One region of the Shinella sp. JR1-6 genome, then DNA from elsewhere that is predicted to be linked to it. Evidence: riboswitches for the same ligand, from Rfam matches in the RefSeq annotation. Region 1 holds a riboswitch; each other region holds the start of a gene.
What was found. Region 1 has a riboswitch for cobalamin ahead of nrdH (glutaredoxin-like protein NrdH). Riboswitches for the same ligand answer to the same signal wherever they lie in the genome.

Region 1 (3,833 bases):
GACCGCCAGCCGGTTGGAGGCGCGGACGGCGTGATAGGTCACCGTGTAGAAATAGATGTTGGTGAAGTCGATGCCTTCCTCCGAGCCGTAGAAGATACGCTCGCGGGCGAGATAGCCGTGCAGGTTCATCTGGCCGAGGCCGATGGCGTGGCTATCGTCGTTGCCCTTCTCGACCGAGGGGACCGAGGAGATGTGGCTCATCTCGGAGACGGCGGTCAGCGCACGGATCGAGGTTTCGATCGTTCGTCCGAAATCCGGCGAGTCCATCGCAGCAGCAATGTTGAGCGAGCCGAGATTGCACGAAATGTCCTTGCCCATCCTGGCATAGGAAAGGTCGTCGTTAAATTCGCTCGCCTCACTTACCTGCAGGATCTCCGAGCAAAGATTGCTCATGGTGATGCGGCCGGCGATGGGGTTCGCGCGGTTCACCGTGTCCTCGAACATGATGTAGGGATAGCCGCTCTCGAACTGGATCTCGGCAAGGATCTGGAAAAAGTCGCGGGCCTTGATCTTCTTCTTGCGGATGCGGCCGTCCTCGACCATCTCGCGGTACTTCTCCGTCACCGAAATCTCGGTGAAGGCCACGCCGTAAACGCGTTCGATGTCATGCGGCGAGAACAGATACATGTCATCGTTGTTGCGAGCGAGCTCGAAGGTGATGTCGGGGATAACGACGCCGAGCGACAGGGTCTTGATGCGGATCTTCTCATCGGCATTCTCGCGCTTGGTGTCGAGGAAACGCAGGATGTCGGGATGATGGGCATGGAGATAGACCGCCCCCGCCCCCTGCCGCGCACCGAGCTGGTTGGCATAGGAGAAACTGTCCTCCAGCAGCTTCATGACAGGGATGACGCCCGACGACTGGTTCTCGATCTGCTTGATCGGCGCGCCCATCTCGCGAAGGTTGGTGAGGGAGAGCGCGACACCGCCGCCCCGCTTGGAAAGCTGGAGCGCCGAATTGATCGAGCGGCCAATGCTCTCCATGTTGTCCTCGATGCGCAACAGGAAGCACGAGACGAGCTCGCCGCGCTGTTTCTTGCCGGCATTGAGGAAGGTCGGCGTTGCCGGCTGGAAACGGCCGGAAATGATCTCATCGACGAGATCGCGGGCAAGCTGCTCGCTGCCGCGCGCCAGCGTCATCGCCACCATGCAGACGCGGTCCTCGTAGCGCTCAAGGTAGCGCTTTCCGTCGAAGGTCTTCAGCGTATAGGACGTGTAGTACTTGAACGCGCCGAGGAAGGTCGGGAATCGGAACTTCTTGTCATAGGCGTGGTCGAAGAGATCGCGTACGAAGTTGAAGGAATACTGGTCGAGCACTTCCTGCTCGTAGTACCCTTCGGTCACCAGATAATCGAGCTTTTCCCTGAGATTGTGGAAGAAGACCGTGTTCTGGTTGACGTGCTGGAGGAAGTATTGCTTTGCCGCCTGCCGGTCCTTGTCGAGCTGGATTTTTCCATCCTCATCGTAAAGGTTCAGCATCGCGTTCAGCGCATGATAGTCCAGCGCGGTGATTTCCGGCGTCTTCGTCGGTTTCTCGAGCGTCATCGTGTCCAAAATCGTTCCAGTCCCTGTCTGACGTTGTCGACGTCCTCATCCATGCCGAGAAGCTCGAAGCGGTAGAGATACGGCACACCGCACTTGGCGGAGATGACGTCGCCGGCGAGCCCGAAGGTCGCCCCGAAATTGCTGTTGCCCGCGGCAATCACGCCGCGAAGGTTCGCGCGGTTTTCCGCATCATTGAGGAAGCGGATCACCTGCTTGGGAACGGCGCCTTTGCCATCCTGGCCGCAATAGGTCGGCACGACGAGGACGAAGGGCGCGCGCGCCCTCAGCGCCTCGTCGGCGCGAAGGGGAATGCGGGAGGCCGGAAGGCCGAGCTTTTGCACGAAGCAATGGGTGTTTTCCGACCGGGAGGAGAAATAGACGAGCTCACCCATCGCCCCGCCCTCAGGCCAGTGCGCTGATCATATCAGGGCGGAAACCGGCCCAATGCTGCTCACCGGCAACGACGACGGGAACCTGACGGTAGCCGAGGCCCTGCACGAGCGCGAAGGCATCTGCATTCTCGGAGATATCGACGACACGGTAATCGATGCCGTGGCGGTCGAGCGCGCGGGTGGTCGCTGAGCATTGAACGCAAGCTGGCTTGGAGTAAACGGTGATCGGCATGGTTTCCTCATATTCTGGCGATTGGGCATGGAGGGGCGTTCGGTCATCCGCCGATGACCGTTCGTGAACTGAAAATAGATAGACGGCGGCCCTCAAGGACGGCCGGAGCGGGGCGCCGCTTACTCGCGCGGAGGCACTGGAAACAAATTCGACATGACTTCACCCCGAAGCTATTCATACGGAGCATCTGGGGAGACGGCGGGGCGGCATCATTCCACAACCCATCGCTCGCCTGCCGGACACCCCGCCCGTGGACGTTCATGAACGAGGCAGGTCTCCTGGCTTGCGGGTCGCGGCATCCGTCCGCCTTCCCAAGGCATTTGCGCCTCAGTGGCTTTGTCGAACGTATGCTCGCCGCTTACAGTTGCGGGGGCAGCTCCGGATTGACGCAGCCATCATGGCCACACCGGATTCCCGTCTTAGCCTCCGACTCTCTCGAATCGGAGGAACCTTGAACACTAGATATGGTATAGGACGCAATTCCGCCGTCAACAGTTAGCTCGATCGCTCGGTTGCGAAACGCAAGTTATCCCCATGACGGATGGCGAAAGCCCTTCGTCGCGAGCACTTTTCCAAGCCTAGATTTCCACAGACACCATTCCAGCGTGAATAAGCGGTTGCCGGACCAGCGTACGACGAATAAGCTCCTGCTGCGGCAAGGTGCCGCTCGATCACTGAGGATACCATGGCTACCGGAACGGTTAAGTTTTTCAATCAGGACAAGGGCTTCGGCTTCATCACCCCCGACAATGGCGGAGCAGACGTGTTTGTTCACATATCTGCGGTACAGTCCGGCGGCCCGCTGCGGGATGGCGCAAAGGTCAGCTACGACATCGGCCAGGATCGCAAGACCGGCAAATCGAAGGCTGAAAACGTTCAAACGCTCTAAGAGCGCGCGCTATTCGATGACGACCTCGGATGCGTATGGTTCATGGACGTCGCCACGGCGTTCGACCACCGCATCCGAACGGTCTCGAATGCAGATATGACCGTCGCCATCCGCACGCCCACGACGCAGCCGAGGACGCACCTCGCAGTTCTTGTGGTTTTGGGGCTAACCCATCTCCTCAACGATCTGATGCAGTCGCTGATTCCGGCTGCCTACCCAATCCTGAAGGATGCGTACGCGCTCGATTTCGTGCAAATCGGCCTGATCACCATGACCTTCCAGATTGCCGGATCGCTGCTGCAGCCGGTCATCGGCATGGTGACCGACAAGCACCCCGCACCCTATTCGCCTGTCGTGGGCATGATGTTCACCCTTTCCGGACTCGTGAGTCTCGCATTCGCCCACAGCTATGCGATAATTCTTGTCTCGGTGGCGCTGATCGGCATCGGATCATCCATATTCCACCCTGAGGCGACCCGTATGGCGCGCTATGCGGCCGGCGGCCGGCAGGGGTTGGCCCAGGGTCTCTTCCAGGTTGGCGGTCAGGCCGGAGGCGCGCTCGGCCCGGTCTTTGCAGCATTGATCATCGTGCCGTTGGGGCAGCCGAGCCTCGCCTGGTTCGCTGCCCTTGCCTTGCTCGCCATGACGCTTCTGGCCTGGATCGGCAGCAAACAGCGCCAGATCAGTGCCGAGTTCGCGGCAATGCGGATAGGTGTAAAGAAGGCGGGCGGAGCGGCACGCCATGCGCCCGCGACGATCGCCATCGGCCTCGTCG
Region 2 (3,833 bases), on a different contig from region 1:
GATGCTGAACGGCCACAAGATCAACTCCACCGATCCGGCGGAATTGCAACAGGCGGCGGAAACGATCATCGCCATGAAGCCCTATGTCGCGGCCTTCACCTATGACACGCGGCCGATGGTGCAATCCGGCGACGTCGCGGCCGGCCACTTCTTCGTCGGCGCGATGGTCGATGTCTTCGGCGACGAGAAGGATCTTGGCTATGTCATCCCCGAGGAGGGGGCGACGATGTACCAGGAGGATGCCTGCGTCCTGAAGAGCGCGCCGAACAAGGAGAACGCGATCAAATTCCTGCAATTCTACACCCGCCCGGAAATTGCCGCGCTCAACGTCTCGCAGCAGACCAACGGCACGGCCAACGTGCCGGCGCGGCAATTGACCCCGGAAAAGATCAAGAATAGCAAGGAGATCAATCCGCCCGCCGAGACCATGGCGCGTCTCCAGATTTTTGAGGACCTGGGCCCGGCGCTCCGCCAGCTCGACCGGGTCTGGACGCGGGTGAAGACGGCGCAGTGACCATGCGCGATCCCCGCCCGCCTTTTCGGCGGGCGGGATTTTTGGGAGAGGGCGACGTGTCGAAACGCATTCTGAAGCTCGTTCAGTCCGACGATCTCAGGCGGTCCAAATCCGACAAGCTGATCGCCCACTATATCGAGCGCAACATCGCCGATCTCCCCTTCGAGACCGCGCGCTCGATCGCCCAGCGGCTTCAGGTCTCGCCGATGACCATCGGCCGGTATCTGCGCCGCATGGGCTTTGACGGCCTCGACGAGTTGAAGAGCGAACTGCGCCGCGGCGGTTCCAATCCGGCCTGGGAAGTCAAGGCCCAAGTCGCTTCGCTGGAACAGGACCGCAAGGAGGGAAAGCTCCTCGCCGGCCTCATCCAGCAGCAGATCGACAATCTCGGCCAGATCTATGCGATTACCAGCGCACCGGAATGGCAGCAGACGATCGACGCGTTGATCGGCGCAAGCGAGGTCTATGTCGCCGCCTATCAGAACGTGCGCGGCATCGCGCAATATTTCGCCAGCCAGCTTTCCTATACGCGCCCGCGCGTGCAGTTCGTCGATGGTCTCAACGGCACCTATGCGGAATTGCTCGATGGTTCCGTCGAGGGAAGGGTGCTGTTCCTGCACGATGTGCGCCGCTTTGCCGCCAAGGCCCGGCCGCTGGCGCTGGAGGCCCGGCGGGCCGGCGTCAAGGTCGTGCTGCTAACCGACGAATTCTGCCCCTGGGGGCCGGATGTTTCCGATATCTGCCTCGTCGTGCCGGGCTCGCACGGGCCGCTCTGGGATGGCGCAGCCACCATGACCGCCGTCATGGACCTCATGCTCAGCAATATCATTGTGCTCATGGGCGAAGCCGTGAGCGAGCGCGTCGATACGCTTACCCGCCTCCAGGACATCTTCGGAGATTTCGAGAGCTGAGCGCCTTGACGCTGCCGAGCGCGGCGGATTAAGGATGGATCGACGGTTTCCCGAGGGATGACTCCCAGGGGATTAATAGGGAACACGGTGCGGACGACCCAACAGGGACCCATTCCGTGGCTGCCCCCGCAACTGTAGGCGGATTGCCGCCTGTCCTCGGACGCGTTTTCGCGTCATGCCACTGCGGTTTTTCCGCGGGAAGGCAGACAGGCAGCAGATATCCGTGAGCCAGGAGACCTGCCGTCGTCGAGAAAAATCCAAGTCACGGGCGGGGATGCCCGGAACAGGAGACCCTATGACGACCCTGGCTGCCGGCAACGGCGGAATTCCAATCGTTTTCTCCCGACCGCAATCGGCGCGCGCCTGTCGGCGCGTCGGCTGAGCCCGCACGCTTTCATTCATTCGGGAGAAACCCATGACCATTCTGCCTGCGGCCGTGCGCGCCGCATCCCTCGTTTCCGCGCTGGCCGGTGCCGCCGTGTTTGCCCTGTCAGCGGGCGCCGCGCAGGCGGCCGCGACGCAGTATCCGCTGACGCTGGAAAATTGCGGCCGCAAGGTCACCTTCGAGAAGGCGCCGGAACGGGCTGTCTCGCTCGGCCAGAGCTCGACCGAAATCCTGTATCTCCTCGGCGTTGGCGAGCGCATGGTCGGCACGGCGGTCTGGATCGGCCCGGTGCTGTCGGGTTACGAGGATGCCAACGCCAAGGTCGAGCGCCTTGCCGACAACGATCCGAGCTTCGAGAGCGTCGTCGCCAAGAAGCCCGACCTTGTGACGGCGCAGTTCCAGTGGCATGTCGGTCCGGAGGGCATCGTCGCGACGCCAGAGCAGTTCGATGAACTGAAGATCCCGGTCTACACCTCGCCGGCCGATTGCATCGGTAAGGACAATTCCGGTGGCGGCGACGGGGTGCGCAAGACGGTCTTCACGATGGAGCTGATCTACAAGGAAATCAGCGAATTGGCGCAGATCTTTGATGTGCAGGATCAGGGCGAGAAAGTCATCGCCGACCTCAAGGCGCGCGAAGACGCGGCGCGCAAGAAGATCGCTTCGGCGGATGGCAAGCTTTCCGCCGTCTTCTGGTTCTCCAGCGCCGAACTCGACATCGACCCCTATGTCGCCGGGCGCAACGGCGCGCCGGGCTACATCATGTCGGCGCTCGGCATCCGCAATGTCATTGAGAGCGACGAGGAATGGCCGACGGTCGGCTGGGAAACCGTTGCCAAGGCCGATCCGAGCATCATCGTCGCCGGCAAGATGGAGCGCCGCCGCTTCCCTGCCGATGACGTCGCGGTCAAGCACACGTTCCTCAAGGAAGATCCCGTCGCCAGCCTGATGCCGGCCGTGAAGAACGGCCATGTCGTCGATATGGACGCCCAGGCGATGAACCCGACGATCCGCACGATCGAGGGCATCGAGGTGCTTGCCGACGCCATCGAGAAGGCTGGCCTCGCGAAGTGACGGCTGATCGCCCCATCCTGCTGCGCACGGGTGTCGCTCTTGCGGCGCTCGTGCTGCTTGTCGCCGCGCTCGGGGTGGGCGCGGCGGTGGGCGAGACCGCTATTCCGCTCGACGTCGTGGCAAAGACCGTGGCGAACCGCCTCTGGCAGGCGGGGCACGCCATCGAGCCGATAGACGAGGGCATCGTCTGGAACTACCGGCTGAGCCGCGCCGTGGTTGCGGCCTGCTGCGGATCGGCGCTCGCGATCTGCGGGGTGATCCTGCAGTCGCTGCTGCGCAACGCGCTGGCCGATCCCTACATTCTCGGCATTTCCGCCGGTGCCTCCACGGGCGCTGTCGCGGTGGCGATCCTCGGCATCGGCGCCGGTATCCTGACGCTGCCGATCGGTGCCTTTATCGGGGCGCTCGTCGCCTTCGGTCTCGTCAGCGCGCTGGCGGTTCGCGCAGGCCGCGGTACGGGGGCGATCATCCTTGCAGGGGTCGCCGGTTCGCAGCTCTTCAATGCGCTGACCTCCTTCATCGTCACCAAGGCGGCCAATGCGGAACAGGCACGCGGCATCATGTTCTGGCTGCTCGGCAATCTCTCGGGCGTGCGCTGGCCGGATGTCTGGCTGGCGCTGCCGGTTGCGCTTCTCGGGCTTGTCGTGTGCCTCTGGCATGCGCGCGCGCTCGATGCCTTCACCTTCGGCACGGAATCGGCGGCCTCGCTCGGCATTCCGGTGCGCCGGGTCTATGTCGTGCTGATCGCCGTCTCGGCACTGATGACCGCCGTCATGGTCTCCATCGTCGGGTCGATCGGTTTCGTCGGCCTCGTCATTCCCCATGCCGCGCGCATGGTCGTCGGTGTCCGCCACGGTTTGCTGCTGCCGGCCTCGGCGCTGATCGGCGCGATCTTCATGATTGCCGCGGACGTGCTGTCGCGGATCATCATTCCCGGCCAGGTGCTGCC
Region 3 (3,833 bases), on a different contig from region 1:
TCCACGTCTCCGGCATGCGCCTCATCGACCGCGTCATGAGCATCGTCGTCGTGCAGGCAGTTATCCCGAAGTCGCTCTACATTCCCGCAAGCCGGATGCAGCCGACGCTGCTGATCACCGTCAAGCCGGTTTCGCAGAAGATGCTGGCCAATACCGAGCGGCGACTCGGTTTGCGCGACCTCGGCTTCACGCCCATCGTGACGCAGGAGCCGGGGCTGGTGATGACGCCGGTCGGTGCCGATACCTACAATCCGATGGTCGCCTCCTGGCGGCCGAACATGCCCGGCCTGTTCGTCTGGAAATCGGCACTGCCGCAGATCGCGATGTTCGTGCTGGTCTTTGCCGGCGTCATGCTGTTTGTCACGCTGCGCTTCTCTGCACTGGTCAAGGCACTGCAGCGCAGCGAGGCGCAGAACGCCTTCCTTGCCCAGCACGATCCGCTGACGGGGCTGAAGAACCGCAGCGGTTTCGACGAAGAGGTGCGCCATGCCATCCGCAAGGGCGAGAGCCAGCCCTTCTCGATCGTCGCTCTCGACCTCGACCGGTTCAAGGCCGTCAACGACCGGTACGGCCATGCGGCTGGCGATGCGGTGCTGCAGGCTGTCGCACGCCGCTTTTCCGAGCGTATCGGCCCGCTCGGTACGGTCGCCCGCCTCGGCGGCGATGAGTTTTCCGTGCTCCTTGGCGGTGTCTCCAGCCGCGAGATGCTCCTCGAGCTTGCTGAGGGCCTTGTCCGGGATGCGCAAATACCGATCGCCCATGACGGGCAGCTTCTGGTCATCGGCGGCAGCGCGGGCATTGCCCAGTTCCCGGACCATGGTGGTAGCCTGCACGATGTGATGGTGATGGCGGATGCGGCGCTCTATGCGGCCAAGAATGCCGGTCGCAACCGAGCCGTTCATGTCGGCGACATGGCTGGCGACGCGATTGCCGAAGCCGATGCGGTACGCGCGGCCTGACCAGTCGCCCTGCGCACTGAAGCGCCTACCGCCTTGTTTCCATGGGGTTTCCGCCAGGATGCGCCGCAGCAGGCGCCGGCCCTGTCTGAAGATAGTCGTGTCCGGTCGGTCTCTGTCTCCGGAAATGGCTTGAGAAACAGCCCGATAGGGGATTTGCTTGCGGAAATGAATCATGTGTCGATCGGCTTCTCGTTGTTCGCGAGCCAGTGTCGGCCGGTCTGCAAGGGAGGCATGGCATGAGTGAAGGTGCGCGGCTCGACGGCAAGATCGCCGTCGTCACGGGAGGAACGCAGGGACTGGGGGCGACGATCGCCCGGCTCTTTGCCGAGCGGGGTGCGGCGGGCCTCGTCATCTGCGGTCGCAATGCCGCCAAGGGCGAGGCGAAGGCCAAGGAGATTTCCGGCGCGACGGGTGTTGCGACACTCTATGTGAAGGCCGATCTCGCTGTGGTCGAGGATGCGCGCGCGGTCATTGCCGCCTGCGACGCGGCCTTCGGCCGTGTGGACGCGCTGGTCAACGCCGCCGCCATCACCGACCGCGGCACGATCCTCGATACGAGCCCGGAGCTGTTCGACCGCATGTTCGCGGTCAACGTACGCGCGCCGTTCTTCCTCATGCAGGAGGCGATCACGGTGATGCGGCGCGAGAAGACCGAGGGCACCATCGTCAATATCGGTTCGATGTCGGCCAAGGCCGGCCAGCCCTTCATCGCCGCCTATTGTGCCTCCAAGGGCGCGCTCGAGACGCTGACCAAGAACACGGCCTATGCCGTTCTGCGCAACCGCATCCGTGTCAACGGCCTCAACATCGGCTGGATGGCCTCGGAGGGAGAGGATCGCATCCAGCGCGAATTCCATGGCGCGGCCGACGACTGGCTGGCGAAAGCGGCGGCAAGCCAGCCCTTCGGGCGGCTCGTCGATCCGGCCGAGGTGGCGCGGGCCTGCGCCTATCTCTCCTCGCCGGAATCCGGCCTGATGACGGGCTCGGTGATCTGCTTCGACCAGTCTATCTGGGGTGCCTATGACGGCTCGCCCCATCCGGATGCGCCGCTCTGAGGCGCAGGCACGGCGGTGCATGGCGCAGGCGGGCTTGATCGTGCCCGCAAGCCATGCGCATATCCTTCGCGTCAGGTGCCCGCTCCGGCGGGAGAATCGGGAATCCGGTGCGGGCGAAACGCTCAGGTCCGGAACGTGCCCAACGCTGTGACGGGGATGGTTTGCACCGTAAAAGCTTGAATCGATTCAGGCTTTTGCCACTGGTTGTTCAACCGGGAAGGCAGGTGCCTGCCGCGTAACCCGAAGTCAGAAGACCGGCCTGGCACGATAGACCGAACCGCGCGGACGGCGGCAGGTTGTGACGCATTGTTGGGGAGATGACGATGCGAAGCGAACCCTTGGACCCTCTGGTCCGGGCGGGCGCCTTTTCCCGCGAGGAAAAGCAAGCCGTCTACCGTGCCATCGAAACGCGCCGCGACGTGCGCGACCAGTTCCTGACCGATCCCCTGCCGGACGACCTCGTCGGCCGCCTGCTGCAGGCCGCTCACAATGCCCCGTCTGTCGGTTTCATGCAGCCATGGAACTTCCTGTTGGTGCGCAGCGCGGCGACCCGTCAGGCGGTGCATGCGGCCTTCCTGAAAGCCAATGCCGAGGCGGCGGCGATGTTCGAAGGAGAGCGTCAGGCGCAGTATCGTGCGCTGAAGCTGGAGGGTATCCTGAAGGCGCCGCTGTCGATCTGCGTGACCTGCGATCCGACCCGCGGCGGCAGCGTGGTTCTCGGCCGCACGCACAACCCGCGAATGGACGTCTATTCCACGGTCTGCGCCGTGCAGAACCTGTGGCTCGCGGCGCGGGCGGAAGGCGTCGGCGTCGGCTGGGTCAGCATCTTCCACGACAGCGATATCCGTTCGATCCTCGGCATACCCGGCCATGTCGAGATCGTCGCCTGGCTGTGCGTCGGCTTCGTCGACCGACTCTACGGTGAGCCGGAGCTGGCGGTGAAGGGCTGGCGGCAACGCCTGCCGCTGGAAGACCTGGTGTTCGAGGAACGCTGGCCGGAGGAAGGCGTCAGTTGACGCCGGCATCCACCGGGCGGCCGAGGTCGATGGCGGATTCGTTGGCCGGCAGGAAGACCGGGCCGACCGTGCGCACCTTGCTGCTGGCCGGGTCGTAGTCGCGCTCCTCGACCTTCGCCGGCATCTTGACCGGGGTCTCTTCCTTCTTCGGCAGGGTGCGAATGGTGGTGATCGAGCCGCTGTCGGAATCGTCGGCGGTGCCGGCGCGCGCGGTCTCGGCGTCGTCGCCCTTCAGCGCCTTCTCGCGCTTGATCATCTCCTGGTAGTAGGCCGAGAGGTTGCAGCCGCAGGCGCCGGGCTTGGAAAGGTCGCGCGTGCGGTAGGAGAAGGCGTTCGGCATTTCGTAATAGGGGCGGCCCGTGACCGTGGAGGTCATCTGCTCGGTTTCCTGGCCGCTGGTCATCGACTGGTAGAACAGTTCGGTCTCGGTTTCCGGGCACATCATGGCGCAGACCTTCTGGTCGCGCCGGAAGTCGAGCGGTGTCGCGCCCGACGAGATCGGGAAGAAGCCGCCGTCGCAGGTGCGCACGCAGACGGTGCGCAGGTTGCCATGGCCGTTGCTGCCGCCGAGCGAGCGCAGTTTCAGGCGCTCGCTGCCGTCGGGCGCGGTGCCGAGGGGCAGGGTGCGCTTTTCATCGAGCGTGCGCAGCGTCTCGGTCGCCGCGATCGGCATGACCTTCGCCTCGTTGCCGCAGCCGTTGCTCGCCAGGAGGGCGGTGAGACGGCTGCGCTTGCCCTGCGACGAGGTGCCGCCGGCAAATTCGCGGCGCTTCTTGTCGAGGATTTCAAGGTTGCGCTCCATC
Region 4 (3,833 bases), on a different contig from region 1:
GCGGTAAGCTGGTCCTCGAACAGTTCCTCGAGCGGGCTTTCATGGTCGAGGTTCTCGTCTTCGACGCGCAGCGCATCCACCCGGTCGTGGTCGTCAGCAAAGCGGCCGGCGGCAACGGCGGCGCTGTCGACGACAGTCACCACGCCGTCCACCGTCACCTGCGTCTTGATTTCCGGCCAGTTGAAGGCGGCGACCAGCGGCTGCGGCAGGGCGAGGCCCGAAGTCTCGATGACGATATGGTCCGGGCGGTTCTCCCGCTCCAGCAGCTTCGTCATGGTGGGAATGAAATCATCGGCGACGGTGCAGCAGATACAGCCGTTGGTCAGCTCGATGATGTCGTCCTCGGTGCAGGCTTCCGCGCCGCAGCCCTTCAGCACGTCGCCGTCGACCCCGAGATCCCCGAACTCGTTGATGATGAGCGCGATGCGTTTTCCTCCGGCATTCTGCAGGAGGTTGCGGATCAGCGTCGTCTTGCCCGCGCCGAGGAAGCCGGTGATGACGGTGGCGGGGATCTTCTGTTGCAGCATGGCTCAACCCTTCATTTTCAGCGGCAGTCCGGCCGCGATAAAATAGACTTCAGGCACGAGGGCGGCGACCTTCTGGTGCAGCCGCCCGGCATGGTCGCGGAATTCGCGCGCCATGCGGTTTTCAGGCACGATGCCGAGGCCGACCTCGTTGGAGACAAGCACGATCCGCCCCGGCGCCTGTCGAAGAGCCTCCAGGAGGCCCGAACATTCGGCGGCGATGTCGCACTCCTCCAGCATCAGGTTCGTCACCCACAGCGTCAGGCAGTCGACGAGCACGGCCCTATCGGCCCGGGCGACGTCAGCGATGCGCGCGGCGAGCGCCAGCGGCTCCTCATGGGTCTGCCAGCCGTCGCCGCGGTCCTCCCGGTGCCTTGCGATGCGCTCGCGCATCTCGTCGTCGAAGGCGCGGCCCGTGGCGATGTAATGACGCGAGAGGCCGGTCTCGGCGACCAGCCTCTCGGCAAAAGCGGATTTTCCGGAACGCGCGCCGCCCAGAACCAGGACGGCTCCGGGCGATGTCACTGTCATATCAGGCTGCCTTGGCGATCTTCTCGTTGGCAAAGCCGAGCGAGAGGCCGAGCACGATCCAGAAGAACAGGGTCGTGGCAAGGGCAGCGACGGCGAACTCCGCACCGAGCACGGCCGGAACGTTGCTGGAAATGTCGCTGGGCTGCGGGGCGCCATAGACCTGCGGCGCCGCGATCAACGCAATGCCGATGACCTTGGCGACGATGTTCGGCTTGAGGAACAGCAGGTAGAGGCCGGCCGCCGACAGGATGACGGTTGCGATCCACCACACCTGGCGGTCGCCGAGATCGGCGGCAGGGAAGCCCGGAAGCTCCGGCGGCAGGCCGATGGCCGGCAGCATGTGCACGGCAAGCCAGCCGGCCGCGCCCCAGAGCGCGCCGTTCGCCACCGTGATCGGATGGCCGGACACGAGGCTGAAACCGGCAAGCAACAGGCCGAAACCAGCGCCCGTGACGAGGTTTGCCAGAAGCGTGCCGGAGAACCGGCTCATGCCGAACATGATGCCGCCTTCCTCGTGATCCTCCCCCTCATGGGCATAGGCGACGGAGACCGGCGAGAGCGCAGAGGCCATGTCGAGGATGACCGCGCCGAGCGAAGAATGCTCCTGCGTCTGTGCAGCGCCTTCCGTGCCCGTGGCCGGCGTCGTGCCTTCGGTTGCGGGTGCGGCTTCGTCGCCGCCCTCGAACTCCTCGGCATGCAGGATGAGCGGCACGACTCGAGCCTCCTGGGCGGCTGTCATCAGCACGCCGGAGAACAGCCCGGCCACCAGGGCGGCCAGGAGATAACGAACGATCATGTCGAAAACTCCTTAGTGGCAGGGAAAGCCGTAGGAGTGACGCGTATCGTGTGCCGTGTCGTGCAGCACGGCGGAATTCGCAAGGCCCGCACCGAACACCAGGAAGGCGCCGAGCAGAAGAGCGAAAACACCGGCGACGAGACGGTCGTTTGCGGAAAGGGTAACAGAAGACGTAGTCGAAACAGCCATGACAACCTCCGTGCAGGCAGCGGGGAAACCTCCCCAGGTCGGACGAAATGTCCTTCACATTGGCTGGCAGGTCTCCTGGCTCGCAGCGTCGGGCGTTGAAAACGCCTGCGGGGCACCCTCGCCTTCCCAGGCTAAGGCATCGCGAAAAGGCGGACGATTCGTAGAAGAAGAGGCGTCCAACCCCTGCTGATCGCGATGCCACCCAGTGGCTTTTCCGTCTGGTTCTCACAGCGCGAAACCACGGCACCATTGCCCCGCTCCCCGCAGATCCTCCCATCCGGATGGGCGTCCCTCGCCACTCTACAGTCGCGGGGTCGGCCGTGATTGCAGCGCCCTGATTGGGTCCGCCGCGTCACATTCCCATTTACTCCCCGATCCGTTTCCGGATCCGGGAACCATCCAATAGTCTGGATGATTATGCTTCCACCCCCGGGAAGTCAATCGACCGGCAGCGTCATCACCTGTGCTGAAACCGCCGCCCGGCCGTCGTATTCTCAATAGCCGGGGATGATCACCAGACCGCCACCATCGTTGTAGTAGCCGTCGTCGCGGTAGTAGCGCTCGTAGTAGCCATCGACCGGGCCTTCCAGCACGTCATAGTCCTGCTGGTAGCGGCGCTGGCGATTCTGCCTGGTCTCGGCATATTGCGCAGCCTGCCGAAGCGCACGGTACTGCTGGCGGGAAAGATAACCATCGGCGCGGTAGCCCGACGAGCCCTGCCAGGCGGCGATCGCCGAACGGGTGCGCGAACCGAAGACGCCATCGACGCCGTAGGTGTTGAAGCCGAGCATGCTGAGCCAGCGCTGCGCCTGGGCGCGGGTCGAGCGCTCCATATAGGCCTCGCGCCGGTCGACGATCGGCTGCTCGGCCTTGCGCTCGGCCTCAACAATCGCCGTTTCGCTGTCCGTCCTGGGCTTTGCTTCCTGCCGGGCGGTGTTTGACAGCGCCGACAGGCGCTCGCGCGCATCGGCGACGAAGCGGCCGTCCGGATATTCGTCGAGATAGGCGCGGAAAGCCTTTTCCGAGCCGTCGAGCACGGCCTTCTGGAAAGTCTCTTCCTCGCGCTTGGCCGCATCGTCGGCCTGCTCGACGGCAAGGCCGCGGTCCTTCCTGTCGGCGCCCTGCGCTTCGTTTTCACGGGCGGCAGTCGCCGTGTCGTTCTCCTGCGCGGCACGCTCGGCGGCGGCCGCCTCCTCGGCGCGCTTTTCAGCCTCTTCTGCAAGGCGGGCCGCCTCGGCAGCCTTCGCCTCGGCATCGGCAGCCGCCTTCGCGGCTTCCGCCTTCAGCCGCTCCACCTCGGCCGCCTTTTCTTCGGCAAGCTTGCGTGCAGCGGCGGCCTCTTCCTCGATCCGCGCCTTCTCGGCCGCAGCCGCCTTCTCCGCTTCGACGCGCTTGGCTTCGGCTTCGCGCCGGGCCGCGGCTTCCTCTTCCGCACGCGCCTTTTCCGCAGCGGCCGTCTCTTCGGCCTTTCGTCGTTCGGCTTCCGCCTTCAGCCGGGCCGCTTCCTCCGCCTTGGCCTTGTCGGCGGCAGCCGCGGCCTCCGCTTTCAGCCGGTTGGCCTCGGCAGCCTGCTCTTCGGCGCGTTTGCGGGCAGCCGCTTCCCTCTCTTCCGTCTCCGCCTTCAGGCGTGCGGCCTCTTCGGCCCGGGCCTTCTCCGCCGCTGCGGCTTCCGCGCGCGCCTTCTCGTCGGCCGCAGCCTTTTCCTCGGCAAGCTTGCGCACTGCGGCGGCCTCTTCGGCCTTCTTCGCATCCGCCGCCGCCTTCAGGCGCGCAGCCTCTTCGGCCTGGGCCTT

Region 2: it holds a riboswitch for cobalamin, as region 1 does, so the genes downstream of both, EXZ48_RS04945 (ABC transporter substrate-binding protein) here and nrdH (glutaredoxin-like protein NrdH) in region 1, are expected to answer to the same signal.
Region 3: it holds a riboswitch for cobalamin, as region 1 does, so the genes downstream of both, bluB (5,6-dimethylbenzimidazole synthase) here and nrdH (glutaredoxin-like protein NrdH) in region 1, are expected to answer to the same signal.
Region 4: it holds a riboswitch for cobalamin, as region 1 does, so the genes downstream of both, EXZ48_RS09670 (CbtB-domain containing protein) here and nrdH (glutaredoxin-like protein NrdH) in region 1, are expected to answer to the same signal.

What each region holds. Positions count from the first base shown of each region.
Region 1 covers NZ_SHMI01000010.1:15,545-19,377, forward strand. The annotation lists gene nrdE (class 1b ribonucleoside-diphosphate reductase subunit alpha) at 1-1,554, opposite strand, end outside; gene nrdI (class Ib ribonucleoside-diphosphate reductase assembly flavoprotein NrdI) at 1,542-1,937, opposite strand; gene nrdH (glutaredoxin-like protein NrdH) at 1,948-2,169, opposite strand; cobalamin riboswitch at 2,420-2,638, opposite strand; gene EXZ48_RS18130 (cold-shock protein) at 2,855-3,058, shown strand; gene EXZ48_RS18135 (MFS transporter) at 3,155-3,833, shown strand, end outside.
Region 2 covers NZ_SHMI01000002.1:494,288-498,120, forward strand. The annotation lists gene EXZ48_RS04935 (spermidine/putrescine ABC transporter substrate-binding protein) at 1-514, shown strand, start outside; gene EXZ48_RS04940 (MurR/RpiR family transcriptional regulator) at 571-1,425, shown strand; cobalamin riboswitch at 1,452-1,685, shown strand; gene EXZ48_RS04945 (ABC transporter substrate-binding protein) at 1,841-2,884, shown strand; gene EXZ48_RS04950 (iron ABC transporter permease) at 2,881-3,833, shown strand, end outside.
Region 3 covers NZ_SHMI01000005.1:32,921-36,753, forward strand. The annotation lists gene EXZ48_RS10115 (diguanylate cyclase domain-containing protein) at 1-959, shown strand, start outside; gene EXZ48_RS10120 (SDR family oxidoreductase) at 1,196-2,014, shown strand; cobalamin riboswitch at 2,071-2,292, shown strand; gene bluB (5,6-dimethylbenzimidazole synthase) at 2,338-3,030, shown strand; gene EXZ48_RS10130 (DUF2865 domain-containing protein) at 3,023-3,833, opposite strand, start outside.
Region 4 covers NZ_SHMI01000004.1:418,591-422,423, reverse strand. The annotation lists gene cobW (cobalamin biosynthesis protein CobW) at 1-527, opposite strand, end outside; gene cobU (bifunctional adenosylcobinamide kinase/adenosylcobinamide-phosphate guanylyltransferase) at 531-1,055, opposite strand; gene EXZ48_RS09675 (CbtA family protein) at 1,057-1,851, opposite strand; gene EXZ48_RS09670 (CbtB-domain containing protein) at 1,864-2,040, opposite strand; cobalamin riboswitch at 2,088-2,455, opposite strand; gene EXZ48_RS09665 (peptidoglycan-binding protein) at 2,535-3,833, opposite strand, start outside.